Regions from separate parts of the Pseudoduganella sp. OTU4001 genome, predicted to be linked through region 2. Evidence: predicted binding sites of a transcription regulator. Region 2 holds the regulator's gene; each other region holds the start of a gene.
The links. Region 2 encodes FNR, which switches genes on or off when oxygen is low (the NO sensors DNR and NnrR bind a similar motif). Its sites were predicted from a motif close to TTGATNNNNATCAA; they were not measured.
Positions count from the first base shown of each region.

Region 1: nirK (copper-containing nitrite reductase) is a predicted target of FNR. The motif match lies at 1,683-1,696, and genes of this name have one in related genera.
Region 3: AAHE99_RS25180 (glycine-rich domain-containing protein) is a predicted target of FNR. The motif match lies at 1,864-1,877, and genes of this name have one in related genera.

Region 1 covers NZ_JASATG010000015.1:86,158-90,601, reverse strand. Annotated here, with positions in the region: gene blaOXA (class D beta-lactamase) at 1-890, shown strand, start outside; gene blaOXA (class D beta-lactamase) at 904-1,641, shown strand; gene nirK (copper-containing nitrite reductase) at 1,776-3,182, shown strand; gene AAHE99_RS15360 (Crp/Fnr family transcriptional regulator) at 3,251-3,931, shown strand; gene AAHE99_RS15355 (permease) at 3,888-4,444, opposite strand, start outside.
Region 2 covers NZ_JASATG010000020.1:75,679-80,122, reverse strand. Annotated here, with positions in the region: gene AAHE99_RS17965 (response regulator) at 1-40, shown strand, start outside; gene AAHE99_RS17960 (ATP-binding response regulator) at 37-1,140, shown strand; gene AAHE99_RS17955 (response regulator transcription factor) at 1,133-1,768, shown strand; gene fnr (fumarate/nitrate reduction transcriptional regulator Fnr) at 1,871-2,644, shown strand; gene AAHE99_RS17945 (bacteriohemerythrin) at 2,705-3,091, opposite strand; gene AAHE99_RS17940 (cyanophycin metabolism-associated DUF1854 family protein) at 3,169-3,633, opposite strand; gene AAHE99_RS17935 (cyanophycin metabolism-associated ABC transporter) at 3,626-4,444, opposite strand, start outside.
Region 3 covers NZ_JASATG010000048.1:5,939-10,382, forward strand. Annotated here, with positions in the region: gene AAHE99_RS25170 (SDR family oxidoreductase) at 1-127, shown strand, start outside; gene AAHE99_RS25175 (hypothetical protein) at 631-873, shown strand; gene AAHE99_RS25180 (glycine-rich domain-containing protein) at 939-1,742, opposite strand; gene AAHE99_RS25185 (CHASE domain-containing protein) at 2,081-3,856, opposite strand; gene AAHE99_RS25190 (glutamine--tRNA ligase/YqeY domain fusion protein) at 3,982-4,444, opposite strand, start outside.

The DNA of each region.
Region 1 (4,444 bases), on a different contig from region 2:
GCGTATCGCTGATCCGCACGCCTGGCAATGCACGCCGCGCCATGTGGGCGCGCGCAGCTACCGTGGCGCTGCTGCTGGCCATTGCAGGCGGCAATTTCGCCTTGCAGCCGGCCTTGGCATGGAGCGTTTCGCCCTCCGCGCAATCGATGGCGGCGCTGGACTGCACCACTTTCGTCGACGCCGCCAGCGGCAAGTCCCTGCTGCGCGATGGCGATTGCGCGACCCGCATCACGCCGGTTTCTACCTTCAATATCGTGGTCAGCCTGATGGGTTACGACAGCGGCTTCCTGCGCGACCAGCACGCGCCGATGCTGCCCTACCGTGACAGCTACAAGGCCGGCCGCAAGGAATGGCGGCGCGACCTCGATCCCAAAGAGTGGATCCGCCTGTCCGCCTCCTGGTATGCGCAGCAAGTCACAGGCCAGCTTGGCGAGCAACGCTTCAGCAACTACGTGCAGCGTTTCGGCTACGGCAATGGCGACACGCGCGGCGACGCAGGCAAGAACAATGGCCTGAAGTGGTCGTGGATGGGATCTTCGCTGCAGATTTCGGCCGACGAACAAACGGCCTTCCTGCGCCGCCTGGTGCGCCGCGAGCTGGGACTTGCGCCGCACGCTTACGAGCAAACAGCCGGCCTGCTGAAAGTGGCCGAGCTGCCCGGCGGCTGGCAAGTCTTTGGCAAGACCGGCACCGGCGCGCCTCTTGGCCCGGACGGCAAGGACGACTACTCGCGCTCCTACGGCTGGTTCGTAGGCTGGGCCACCAACGGCGAGCGCACCATCGTGTTCGCCCGCATGCACCAGGACGACAAGGAAATTGAAGGCGCTGCCGGCCCGCGCCTGAAGGAAGCCTTCCTGCGCCAGCTCCCGGCGCAACTCAGCAAACTCTAACCGGAGACATAACATGGACCGCAAATTCGTCGCCCTGCTTGCAGCAGGGCTGGGCCTCCCTTTGCCCGCGTTTTCCACTGAACACTGCCTGGCCGTGGCCGATGCCGCCACCGGCAAGTGGCTGGTGCATGAAGGCGTATGCGATCAACGCCTGCCGCCCATGTCCACCTTCAAGCTGCCCATCGCCCTCATGGGCTACGATGCCGGCATCTTGCGCGACGAGCACGCGCCGGTGCTGCCCTTCAAGGAAGGCTACGCCGACTGGCGCCCCGTCTGGCGCCAGCCGCATGACCCCAGCTCGTGGATGGCCGAATCCGTGGTCTGGTATTCGCAGCGCCTGACCGAGCAAATGGGCGCGCAGCGTTTCAGCGCCTACGTGCAGCGCTTCGGCTACGGCAACCGGGACGTCAGCGGCGACAAGGGCAAGGACAACGGTCTCACCATGTCCTGGCTGAACTCCTCGCTGCGCATCTCACCGGACGAACAGATCGGCTTCCTGCGCCGCGTGGTGCAGCGCGAACTCGGCCTGCAAGCGCTAGCCTATGACACGGCAGCGGCACTGGTGCGCCGCCCCGAGCCGGTCGGCGGCTGGCAAGTCTTCGGCAAGACCGGCAGCGGCCGCAATGTCGGCTGGTACGTCGGCTGGCTGGAGCGCGATGGCAAACGCATCGTCTTCGCCCAGGCAGGCAGCAGCAGCGGGCAGGAAATCCGCGACGCCTTCCTGGCACGCTTGCCGCGCCTGGCGTTGTAGGAGCGTCGCGCGGGAGTTTCTTTCCAGTTCTTCTCAATAATTTGACCTGCATCAATTCTTAAACATACATTTCAAAACTAAGATTTGTCTGTCGAACGGCGCAATTCCGTGCCGGACAAACCTGTGAGAAGAAAATGAAACCGACCTTGATGTCAAAAGCCATCGCAGCGCTGGTGATCGGCGCCGCAACCCTCGCGCCAGCCTACGCACAACACGGCCAGCACGGTGGCAACGGCAGCACCGCCGTGAAGTACCGCCCCGATGTGACTTACACCCTGCGCACCGATATCGCAGACGGTAAACTGGTCTTTATCAGCGATTCCGGCGATACCAAGGGCAAGGCCAACCCTACCCTGCGCGTACCGGTAGGCGCCGTGGTGCAGATCAACCTGGTGAACGGCGACGGCGCCACCCACGACATTTCGGTCCCCGACTTCAAGGCAAAGTCGAACCAGCTGAAAGACAAGGGCGCATCGACCGCAATCGTGTTCAAGGCCGACAAGAAGGGCGAATTCACCTACATCTGCACCCTGCCCGGCCACGTGGCGGCGGGCATGATCGGCAAGATCATCGTGGGCGACGGCGAAGCCAAGCCTGCGGTGCTGGCGGCGGATATTTCCCAGAACCCGATGTCGGTCGGCACCCCGATCGGCAAGCGCGGTCCGCAGACCGTGAACGTCAAGCTGGACACCACCGAAATCCTGGGCCAGCTGGCTGACGGCACCACCTACAAATACTGGACCTTCAACAGCAAGGTGCCGGGCCCGTTCATCCGCGTCCGCGTCGGCGACACCGTGAACGTGGACATGTCGAACGCCAAAGACAGCCACATGATCCACTCGGTCGACTTCCATGCCGTGACCGGCCCTGGCGGCGGCGCTGCGGTGACCCAGGCGGCTCCCGGCAGCACCAAGAGCTTCACCTTCAAGGCCCTCAATCCTGGCCTGTACGTGTACCACTGCGCGACCCCGATGGTGGCCCAGCACATCTCCAACGGCATGTACGGCATGATCCTGGTCGAACCTGAAGGCGGCCTGCCCCCAGTGGACCGCGAGTTCTACGTGATGCAAGGCGAGCTGTACACCGCCCAGAAGCACGGCACCCCAGGCGAAGCCGAATTCTCGCTGGACAAGCTGCTGGCCGAACAGCCGGAGCACCTGATGTTCAACGGCACCCATGACGCGCTGACCAAGACCCACCGCATGGAAGCCAAGGTTGGCGAAACGGTCCGCATCTTCTTCGGCGTCGGCGGCCCTAACGCCACCTCCAGCTTCCACGTGATCGGCGAAGTGTTCGACCGCGTCTACAACCAGGGCGACCTGACCTCGCCACCGCTGCACAACATCCAGACCACCACCGTGGCTCCGGGCGGCGCCACGATGGTCGAGTTCAAGGTGGAAGTGCCGGGGCGCCTGATCCTGGTCGACCACGCGCTGTCGCGCATGGAAAAAGGCCTGGTCGGTCTGATGCACGTGGTTGGCAAGGACAACCCCGAAGTCTTCAAGACCAACAGCAAGCCTGACGGCGATTCGGGCCACTAAACCGACATTAGCCACACCAAAACAGGACCCGCCGCATGCGGGTCCTTTTGTCATTTCAGGAGAAGCAAATGCCAAGCCCAAAAATCGACCCGCGCGAGTTCCTCAAGCGACTGCCCCTGTTCGCAGACCTGGCGCCGGAGGAGCTGTCGCTCGTGGCTGCCGGCACCACCGAGCATCACGTTCCGCGTGGTAGCGCAGTGTTCCAGCGCGGCGATCCATGCGTTGGATTCCACATGGTCATCTTCGGCCAGGTCAAACTCAGTTTCCTCTCATCCCAGGGCAACGAGAAGATCGTCGAGATCATCGGTCCCGGCCACAGCTTCGGCGAGGCGCTGATGTTCATGGAAAAGCCCTACATCGTCACCGCCCACGCAGTCAGCGATTGCATGCTGCTGCATATCTCCAAGCACACCGTATTCGCCGAGCTGGCACGCAACCCGCAGTTCGCACGCCGCATGCTGGCCGGCATGAGCCGCCGCCTGCACGGCCTGATTTCGGATGTGGAAGCCTACTCGCTGCGCTCCGGCAGCCAGCGCATAATCGGCTATCTATTGAAGGATGATGATGCGGCGGACGGTTCGGAGATCACGCTGGCGGTCAGCAAAAAGCTGCTCGCCTCGCGTTTGAACCTGACGCCGGAATACTTCTCGCGCGTACTGCACGAACTGGCCGACCAGGGCATGATTGCCGTGAACGGCCGCCAGATCAGGATTCTGGATTCTGCGCGCTTGCGGGCCTACGAAGGCTGACCGCAGCCAGCGCCAGGTCAAACCCCAGGCGCATGCAAGCCGCCGCCAGCACGGCCCCCGCCAGCTGGGCCAACCAGCCGGGGGCCAGGGCGGCGCCCAACAGCAGCACGACGCTGGCCGCATGCCAAGCCAGCTGCACGCGCGGCTCGCTGTCCGGCATCATCTGCCGCACGCCCGGCACATCGCAGCCGGCATGCTGGCCGTGGTACCAAAGCAGGAACGGCACGATCTTGTACAGCATGCCGTTCACCGCCGACACGGCAAAGCCGCCAATAAACAGCACGCCCAGCACCAGCGACTTGTCGCCCCCTCGCGGGCATAGCTGGAGCACCACACTTGCCAGCAACGCTCCGAGTGCCAGCCACCAGTACCAGGTCGACACATCCGCCGCCCGCTTGCGGCGCTTCAGCAAAAGGAGCGTATACACCGCAAACACCGCCAGGCACACGCCTGCCAGGCCCGCGCCCATCCACTGCCACGGACGGTCAGCCAGATAGCCGGCCGTCCACAGCG
Region 2 (4,444 bases):
CTCGATTAACCTGTACTGGACCATCAGCGAGCTGCCATGAACGCGGTGAGGGTCCTGATCGTCGAAGACGATATCGTCGACCGGATTGCCTGCCGCCGTGCGTTCGCGCAGGCGCCGGGCTTCAGCTGCGAATTGCTGGAAGCGGAAAGCGGCCAGGAAGGCCTCGATATCGCCTTGCGCGAAAAGCCCGACTGCATCCTGCTCGATTACCACCTGCCGGACCTGACCGGCCTGGAGTTCCTGGCCCGGCTGGCCGCCGACCAGGGCGAGCCGCAGCCAACCATCCCCGTGATGATGCTGACCGGCGCCGACAGCGCCACCGTGGCGGCGGAAGCCATGCGCCGCGGCGCGCGCGACTACCTGGTGAAGGACAGCGACGGCCGCTACCTCGACTTTCTGGCCGGCGCGATTGACCGCCTGCTGCGCGAGCAGCGCCTGATCGAGGAAAAATCGCAGGCCGAACGCGTGCTGCGCCAGTCGCAGAAGGAGTTGCGCGAGCTGGCCGCCTACCAGGAGAAGCTGAAAGAGCACGAACGCACCCGCATCGCGCAGGAGATCCACGACGAGCTGGGCGGCCTGCTGACCGGGATCAAAGCCTACATCTCCGTGGCGATCGAACGCGGCGGCGAGCAGTCCGACCCGCTGCTGAAGGACGCCGCCAAGCTGGCGCAGGACGCCATCGAGACCGTGCGCCGCGTGATCACCGACCTGCGCCCCAGCGTGCTGGACCAGCTGGGCATCTGGCCTGCGCTGGAATGGTATTCCGAGCAGGTAGCCCAGCGCAGCGGCCTGCAATGCAGCTGCAATATCACGCCCGAGGCGGCGGCATTGGAGCTGGATGCGGAGCGCAGCACCATGCTGTTCCGCGTCGCACAGGAAGCGCTGACCAATGTGGTGCGCCACGCCGAAGCCAGTGAAGCGCGCCTGCTGGTCGACCGCGACGGCGACTGCGTTGTGCTGCGGGTGGAAGACGACGGCAAGGGCATCGAAAGCGCCGGCCTGTCCGACCGCGAATCCTGGGGCCTTTTCGGCATGCACGAACGTACCCGCCGCTTCGCCGGCGAACTGACAATCAGCGGCAAGGCTGGGCAGGGCACCACCCTGCAACTGCGCCTGCCTTTGGAGGACAAGAATGGGTGACAAGATCACCGTACTGCTGGTCGACGACCACGCCATAGCACGCAACGGCGTGCGCCTGATGCTCGGCACCGCGCCCGATATCAGCGTGGAGGGCGAGGCGGGCAATGCCGTCGAAGCCATGGCCCGGGTGGCCGAGCGCAGCTTCGACGTGGCCCTGGTCGACATCAAAATGCCCGGCAAAAATGGGCTGGATTTGCTGAAAACCCTGCGTGCAGAGTACCCGCGCATGGCCGTCCTGGTCCTGAGCACTTATTCGGAAGAGATTTACGCCGTGCGCGCCCTGAAGTCCGGCGCCTCCGGCTACCTCACCAAGGACGCTCCGACCACCACCCTGGTGGAAGCGGTGCGCAAGGCGGCGGCAGGCGGCAAGCATGTCAGCCCGGCATTGCTTGAAAAATTGGCAACCCTGGTGGGTGGCGGCCCCAGCGGCGACCATGAAGAGCTTTCCAACCGCGAGCTGGAAGTGTTCAAGCTGATTGCGCAGGGCGAATCGCTGGTGCGCATCGGGGAAAAACTACATCTGAGCCCTAACACTGTGACAACGTACCGCAGCCGCATCCTCGAGAAAATGGGCATGTCCAGCAATGCCGAGCTGACCCGCTACGCCCTGGAGCACGGACTGATCTGAATGTACTGTAGGGGAACCACTACATCAACTACACAGGAAGCTTGATACCGGGAAATGCGCCGGGACGCGATACTGACTCCATCGAACACAAGGAGCAGCACCATGAGCCCGGTTATCCCCATCACCCCTGCAAACACCACCAAGAATTGCGCGCCAGTCGCCGCCAAATGCTCGCTGTGCAGTTTTAACCGCCTGTGCTTGCCTCAGGGCCTGGCGGAAGACGACGTCGCCCGCCTGGACCAGATCATTGCCCGCCGCCGCCGCGTATCGCGCGACGAGCCGCTGTACCAGACGGGCGACAGCTTCCACAGCCTGTATGCGGTGCGCTTCGGCCACTTCAAGACCGTGCAGGTGAACCAGCGCGGCGAACAGACCATCGGCGGCTTCCACATGGCCGGCGACCTGCTGGGCATGGAAGCGATTGGCGCCGGCCAGCATAGCTGCAACGCCGTTGCGCTGGAGGACAGCGAAGTGTGCGAGATTCCGTTCAGCCGCCTGCAGGAACTGGTGATGCAGATCCCAGGGCTGCTGCAGCAATTCCACCGCACCATGAGCCGCGAGATCCAGCGTGAGCAATCGGTGATGCTGTTCCTGAGCCATATGCGCGCCGAGCAGCGCCTGGCCATGTTCCTGCTGAACCTCGCCGGCCGCTACGCCCAGCGCGGCTACTCGTCAAGCAGCTTCCAGTTGCGCATGTCGCGCGAAGACATCGGCGGCTACCTCGGCCTGACCGTGGAAAGCGTCAGCCGCCAGCTGGCCCGCCTGCGCCAGGACGGTTCGATCGTATTGAATAACCGCGACCTGCGCATTCTCGACCGCAGCAAACTGGAGGCGATGTCTTCCGGCGGCATGGCGCAGGAGCTCGCCGTCGCCTGAGTAGCAACCACTTTCTCACCTGTAGGGGGTGTATGGGGCAGCTTCGGCTGCCCCTTTTTTTCACTTGAGGTTTGAGGCGGCGATGGCCAGGGCCAGATCCATGGTGTTGATGTGCGCCTCCACCCAGTCCGGCAAGGCGCGCACCATCCGGCGCGCAGAGGACTCATCGCCAGCCGCCAGCAGGCAGCACGCCTGGTCGAGCGAGGCCAGCAGACTGTCATGGGCCGCACGGTGCGTGGCAGCGAGGGGGTAGCCGATCGCTTCCATCAAGTGGTTCTCTTCCGCCAGATCTTGGGCGAACTCTTCTGCCAGTTGATGGCACGCTTCCTCAAAGGCCGGGCGCGGCAAGGCATCGATGGACTGCAGCAAATCGAAGATGATGCGATGCGACTGGTCCATCACAGGAATGCCCAGTGCCAGGTCGGGGCCAAAAACAATCGAATCCATGCGTCTCTCCGCAATTGCAGTTGAGACATTGTGCCGTCCAGCAATACCAACGGCACATGATCCATATCAAATTTGGCTTACATGAAGCGGTCCAGGATGCGCTTGCTGTGCTTGTCGAGGGCGAACTGGTCACGGATCAGGAAGTGGATGCCGTGGCTGTCGGAGACCAGCAGCGACACGCTGCCGATGCGGCGGATGTCCTCTTCGCCGCGCAGCACGAAACTGGTCTCGCCGCGGTCGGTGGCGACCGTCCAGGTGGATGGGCAGGCGTAGCTGCCGACGTCGATGATGCGGCTGATCTCGGGCATGAACTCGCGGCCGGCCAGCTCTTCGCGCACGATGTCGGCCATCTCCGGCGACAGGTCGGAGATCTTGTCCAGCCATGCCACTTCCTTGCCGTCGGTGTTCACCAGCGACAGGCCTTCTTCCGGCGCCTGGATGGGGAACGCGCGCACCGGCGAGACGTTCTCGTGCAGCACGCCGTTGGCGTCGATCAGGTTCAGCTTCCCAAAGCTGTCGCGGCTCAAACTAAAATTAATCATCTTCACGGCTCTTTGCTTTGTCATCCATGTCGGTGTCGACGTTACGTGCCTGCGCCTGGTACAGGCGGTAATAGGCGCCTTCCTTGGCCATCAGCTCGTCGTGCGGGCCTTCTTCCACCACCTTGCCGCGGTCCATCACGACCAGGCGGTTGGCGCGCTGCAGCGTGGACAGGCGGTGCGCAATCGCGATCGTGGTGCGGCCGGCAACCAGGTTGTCCAGCGCCTTCTGGATTTCTTTTTCGGTCTCGGAGTCCACCGAGGCAGTCGCTTCGTCCAGGATCAGGATGCGCGGGTCGATCAGCAGGGCGCGCGCGATCGAGATACGCTGGCGCTCACCGCCCGACAGGCCCTGGCCGCGCTCACCCACCATCGAGTCATAGCCTTGCGGCAGGCGCAGGATGAAGTCGTGGGCGTGCGCGGCGCGCGCTGCCTTCATGATTTCTTCGCGCGTGGCATTCGGCTTGCCGTAGGCGATGTTCTCGGCGATGGTGCCGAAGAACAAGAACGGCTCCTGCAACACGAGGCCGATATTGCTGCGGTAGTCGGAAACGGCGTAGTTGCGGATATCCACGCCATCCAGCAGGATCGCGCCTTCCGCCACGTCGTAGAAGCGACAGATCAGGTTGACCAGGGTGGACTTGCCGGAGCCGGAGTGACCGACCAGGCCAATCATCTCGCCCGCCTTGATCTCCAGGTTCACGCCGCGGTTCACCGCGCGGTTACCGTAGCGGAAGCCCACTTCGCGCAGGGTGATATCGCCGCGCACCTTCTCCACCTTGGCTGGCTGCGCCGGATCCGGCACGCTCGAAAC
Region 3 (4,444 bases), on a different contig from region 2:
GCCGACGTTGTTGTCCTTTATGTCCGAGTCGCGCCGTCTGGAGAACCGGCGCATGAAGACGGAGTTGAAGGTGCGGCTGCGCTATCCGGATGTTGCAGCCGCCTTGAGATGCATCAAGCGCCCGTGAAGCTGCCGGCGCTATCTTGTGCCAATGTCTGCCAGGGAGGCCGCCATGTATAGCCATCCAAGCAAGGAGCAAGTCCGCGTCTATCTGGCCCAGCGCGGCCAGGCCCACGTGCCGCCGCCGTCGCCGGAGGAAATTCGGTGCCGCCTTGACTGGCGGTCAGACACGGCGCCGATGCCGGCGGCCTTGATGTACCTGCCTCCAGCCCTCATTTGGATAACGTTTACCTGGCTTTGCCTGCCCTTGGTACCATTCACATCGGCAAGAAAAGACCAAAAGTAGTCTTTTTATTAAACTATCTTATTTCCTAGCACAGCTCCGCGCGCTAGAATCTATCAAAATCTCACTAAAGTTGCCCCGCGTTAAGCGAACGGCAATAAAAGGGTGTATCATACCGGCCGTGTGCCGAAAATTGCGTCAATCACGGCTTTTTCTGGCGCTCTTTGTCGAAAATTCCGCCAATTATTTTGTTGCGACGTCGCAACATATTGAAAAAGTACCTAGTCATGAGCTCTCTGAAAGAAATTACCGCATCGCCTTCCTACAATCCGAACCGCGTCCTGGATGCCATCATTGAAAAGCTGCAGCTGAAAAACGATGCCGCCCTGTCCCGCGCTCTGGAAGTTGCTCCACCTGTTATCAGCAAGATCCGTCATAACACTCTGCCTATCGGCGCGACCATTCTGATCCGCATGCATGAAATCAGCGATTTCAGCATCCGTGAACTGCGCGACCTGATGGCGCACTGATTTCGCCTTTACGGGTGAAAAAAACGGCCGCCTTTGGGCGGCCGTTGTCATTTGGCGGGCGTTTTTTATGCGGCTGCCAGGCGTGGGCGCTGGCCGTAGAAAGCGCTTACCTCCTTGGTGCTGACACGGCCGGAGTAGGCGGTTTTTGCTTCGCTTGAGACGCGGCCCGAGTAGGCGGTTTTCGCTTCGCTGGTGACGCGGCCCGAGTAAGCAGTTTGCGCTTCGGACGCCACACGGCCGGAGTAGGCGGTTTTCGCCTCGCTGGTCACGCGGCCCGAGTATGCCGTCTGCGCGTCGATGGCCACGCGGCCCGAGTAGGCGGTGGCAGCGACGCGGCCCGAGTACGCGGTCACATTGGCGTCGCTGACGCGGCCCGAATACGCCACTTTGGCGGCAACAGTAGGCTCCGCAGCCACCCGGCCCGAATAGGCTACCGCCTCGCCGGCAACGCGGCCCGAGTAAGCGGTATCGACCGGCGCCGCCTTACGCAGATAGGCCTCGCCAAAGGTTTCCTCATACAGCTCCTTCATCCGGTTGCCCACACGCTCGTGCGCCTCTTCGTCATCTTCGCCGCGCAGGCCGATGTATGGGAAGTGGTGCAGGTAATAGCCAAACACATTCTCACAGTCGATGAAGTACTTCATGGTGTCCAGGATGTGGTAATGCCAGAAAATATCCACATCCATCAGCGGCGCAGTCTGTTCGTTGGGGAAAGTTTTCATCAGGTACAGGAAGCGGCGATATTCGAACTCTACTGCGTTGACCTTTTCCAGCGACCAGCCTTCGCCGGATTCCACATGCATCAGTTTTACCTTGATAGGTTCCAGGTCGAGGTCGGCAATGGCCTTGAAGCTTTCAGCAGAAATCATGAGTGACATTCCCTTTAAAAGTGAGCGGATTCAAACCGAATTGAGAGAGATAAGACGCCGTTCTGGAGGGCTGGTGCTGTCGCCGAGGCATCTGAGGCGTTCGGAGTTGGGAACGCGAAAGTTGATGTGCATCAACATACTCAAGTATAGGCCTCGCCCCCTCGAATGCAAGTAACAATTCAACCGTGCGCGGCATAAACAACACAGTTGCAGATCCTTTCAAATCAATAGCTTGCCACGCCGTCAAATGTTACATATGCATTTTTGCTGAGCTGGGGAAAGAGAGTTTGATATGGATCAATGAGTGCAGGTCTTTTCCTACCGAGTGGTAAAAATGCCTAAGCACTCAAGCGCATGTCTTCGGTGGAAGCCCCGACCGGTACCGCGATGCTGACAGTCGTGCCGCCATGCGCCAGGCTGCTGATCGAGCAACTGCCGCCAAGCAGGCTGATGCGTTCCTCGATGCCGACCAGCCCGAAGGAGCCGGCTTTGTGGCGGCTGGCGGTATCGATGCCAATGCCGTTGTCACTGATGGTCATGCGCAGCATGCCGTGCGACTGGTACAGCTCGACCCGCACCACGCTGGCGCCGGCGTGCTGGTGGATATTGCTCAAGGATTCCTGCAGCACGCGGAAGAAGGCGGTGGCGCAATGGTCGTCCACGCCATGGTCGGCGATCGCATCTTCAATGAATTCGCACTGGATGCTGGAGCGCTGGCGGAATTGCGCAATCTGCCATTCAACCGCCGCCGACAGTCCCAGGTCCAGCACATTCGGGCGCAGGTCGTTGATGATGTGGCGCACGCTGCGGATGGTGTTGTCGATCTGGTGCAGGGTGGCGCGCGCCCGCGCGTGCAGGCGCGGGTGGCTTTTCTCGGTGCGCGTGGCGAGGATGTCGGCCTCGATGCGCAGGGCCAGCAGATTCTGGCCCAGGTCGTCGTGGATCTCGCGCGCGATGCGCTTGCGTTCTTCTTCCTTGATATGGTCGGCGTGCGCGGCCAGGCGGCGCAGCCGGTGGTGCGACAGTTGCAGGCGCGCCTGGCTGTCGCGCAACTCGCGCGTCATGGCGCGCGCCATCTTCACGGCACGGCGGCGCGAGGAGGCCAGCGTAAAGAACAGCGCGTACAGCAGCACGCTGGCGACAAAGCCCATGCTGGCGGCCAGCATCGGCAGGAACTGGTCGAAGCTGGAATACAGGGCCTGTTTCGGCACGCTGAACTGCGCATGCCAGGTGCGGCCATGGAATTGCACCGGCAGCTCGGTGGTGAAGTGTTCGTTGCCGGCGCCCGCTGCGCCAGGCTGGCTGTCGAACAGCACGGTGGCCGCCCGTGGCGCGGCGCTGCTGTCGCGTAGCATGACGCGCATGCTGCGCACCGGCATTTCGCCCAGTGCAACGGCCACCAGGCGCGGTACGCTGAAGCCCAGTCCCACGGAGCCGATGCAGGCTGCGCGCCGCTCGGCCACGGTGGAGATGGGCATGCCGTTGCGGTAGATTGGGATGCGCATCGCCATGCCGACGTGGCTGGGCGCGCTGCGCAGCGGAATGGGCTGGCCGGAGCTGCTCATGGTGCCCTGGTCGCGCGCGCTGAACAGGGCTTCCGCCACGCTGGGGCGGGCGGCGATGTCCAGGCCATAGCGGTCGCTGAAGCCTTCCAGCGGTTCGATCAGGGTCAGCACGGCGTATTCGCGCCGCACTCCGGCCGGGTGGCGCTGGAAGGGCGGGTAGGCGCCGTCCTCGATCCCGCCCTGGCGCGCTTCGGCGCTGGGACGCAGGGCCTCGGTGTAGTACTGGGCGAAGTTGATGTTGTCGATGGCCGGGTAGTTGTGTTCCAGGTCCAGTCCGCGCACATAGCGGTGGAAGGAGTCGCGCGTGACGTCGCCGCCGGCCTGGAAATAGCTGGCGGCGGCGCGCAGCACGTCGGTATAGGCCTTGATGCTGGTGTTGATGTTGAACTGGGTGTTGCGGGCCTGGTTGCTGAATCGTCCCTGGGCCTCGTTTTCGATTGAGCGGGTTGCAACCACATGTAGGCCGATGCCGACGCCCAGCGAGAGCGCGATGCCGAACCACCACAAGGGTTTGGAGGGGGTAAATAAGCGTGGCGGCAGGCGGCTCATTTATTGACTATAAGAATTTCTGTAACCGCTGGTCAAGTTGCAAAATAGCCACTTTGATTGAAATCAAACTAATATGAAAAAAGCCACCCGAGGGTGGCTTTTGTGGTTGAAATCAGCGGTGAGGCTTATTTTGCCCAGCTGTCTTTCAGGGTAACGATGCGGTTGAAGACCGGCTTGCCCGGCTGCGACAGCACGCGGTCGGCGACGAAGTAGCCATGGCGCTCGAACTGGTAGCGCTGCTCGGCGGCGGCGTCCTTCAGGCCCGGCTCCAGGTAGGCTTTGACGATTTCCAGCGCTTTCGGGTTCAGGAACTCCTTGAAGTCCTTGCCGCCGGCGTCCGGCTTCTCTTCGGTGAACAGGCGGTCGTACAGGCGCACTTCCGCTTCCAGCGCGGCTTCGGCGCTGACCCAGGTGATGTTGCCTTTCACCTTGTAGGTGTCGGCGCCCGGGGTGCCGGATTTCGAATCTTCAAAGTACTTCACGCGCACGGCGGTAACTTTGCCGTTTTCGTCCTTGTCGTAGCCGGTGCACTCGGCCACGAAGCCGTACTTCAGGCGCACGCGCGCGCCCGGCTGGTCGCCGATCGGT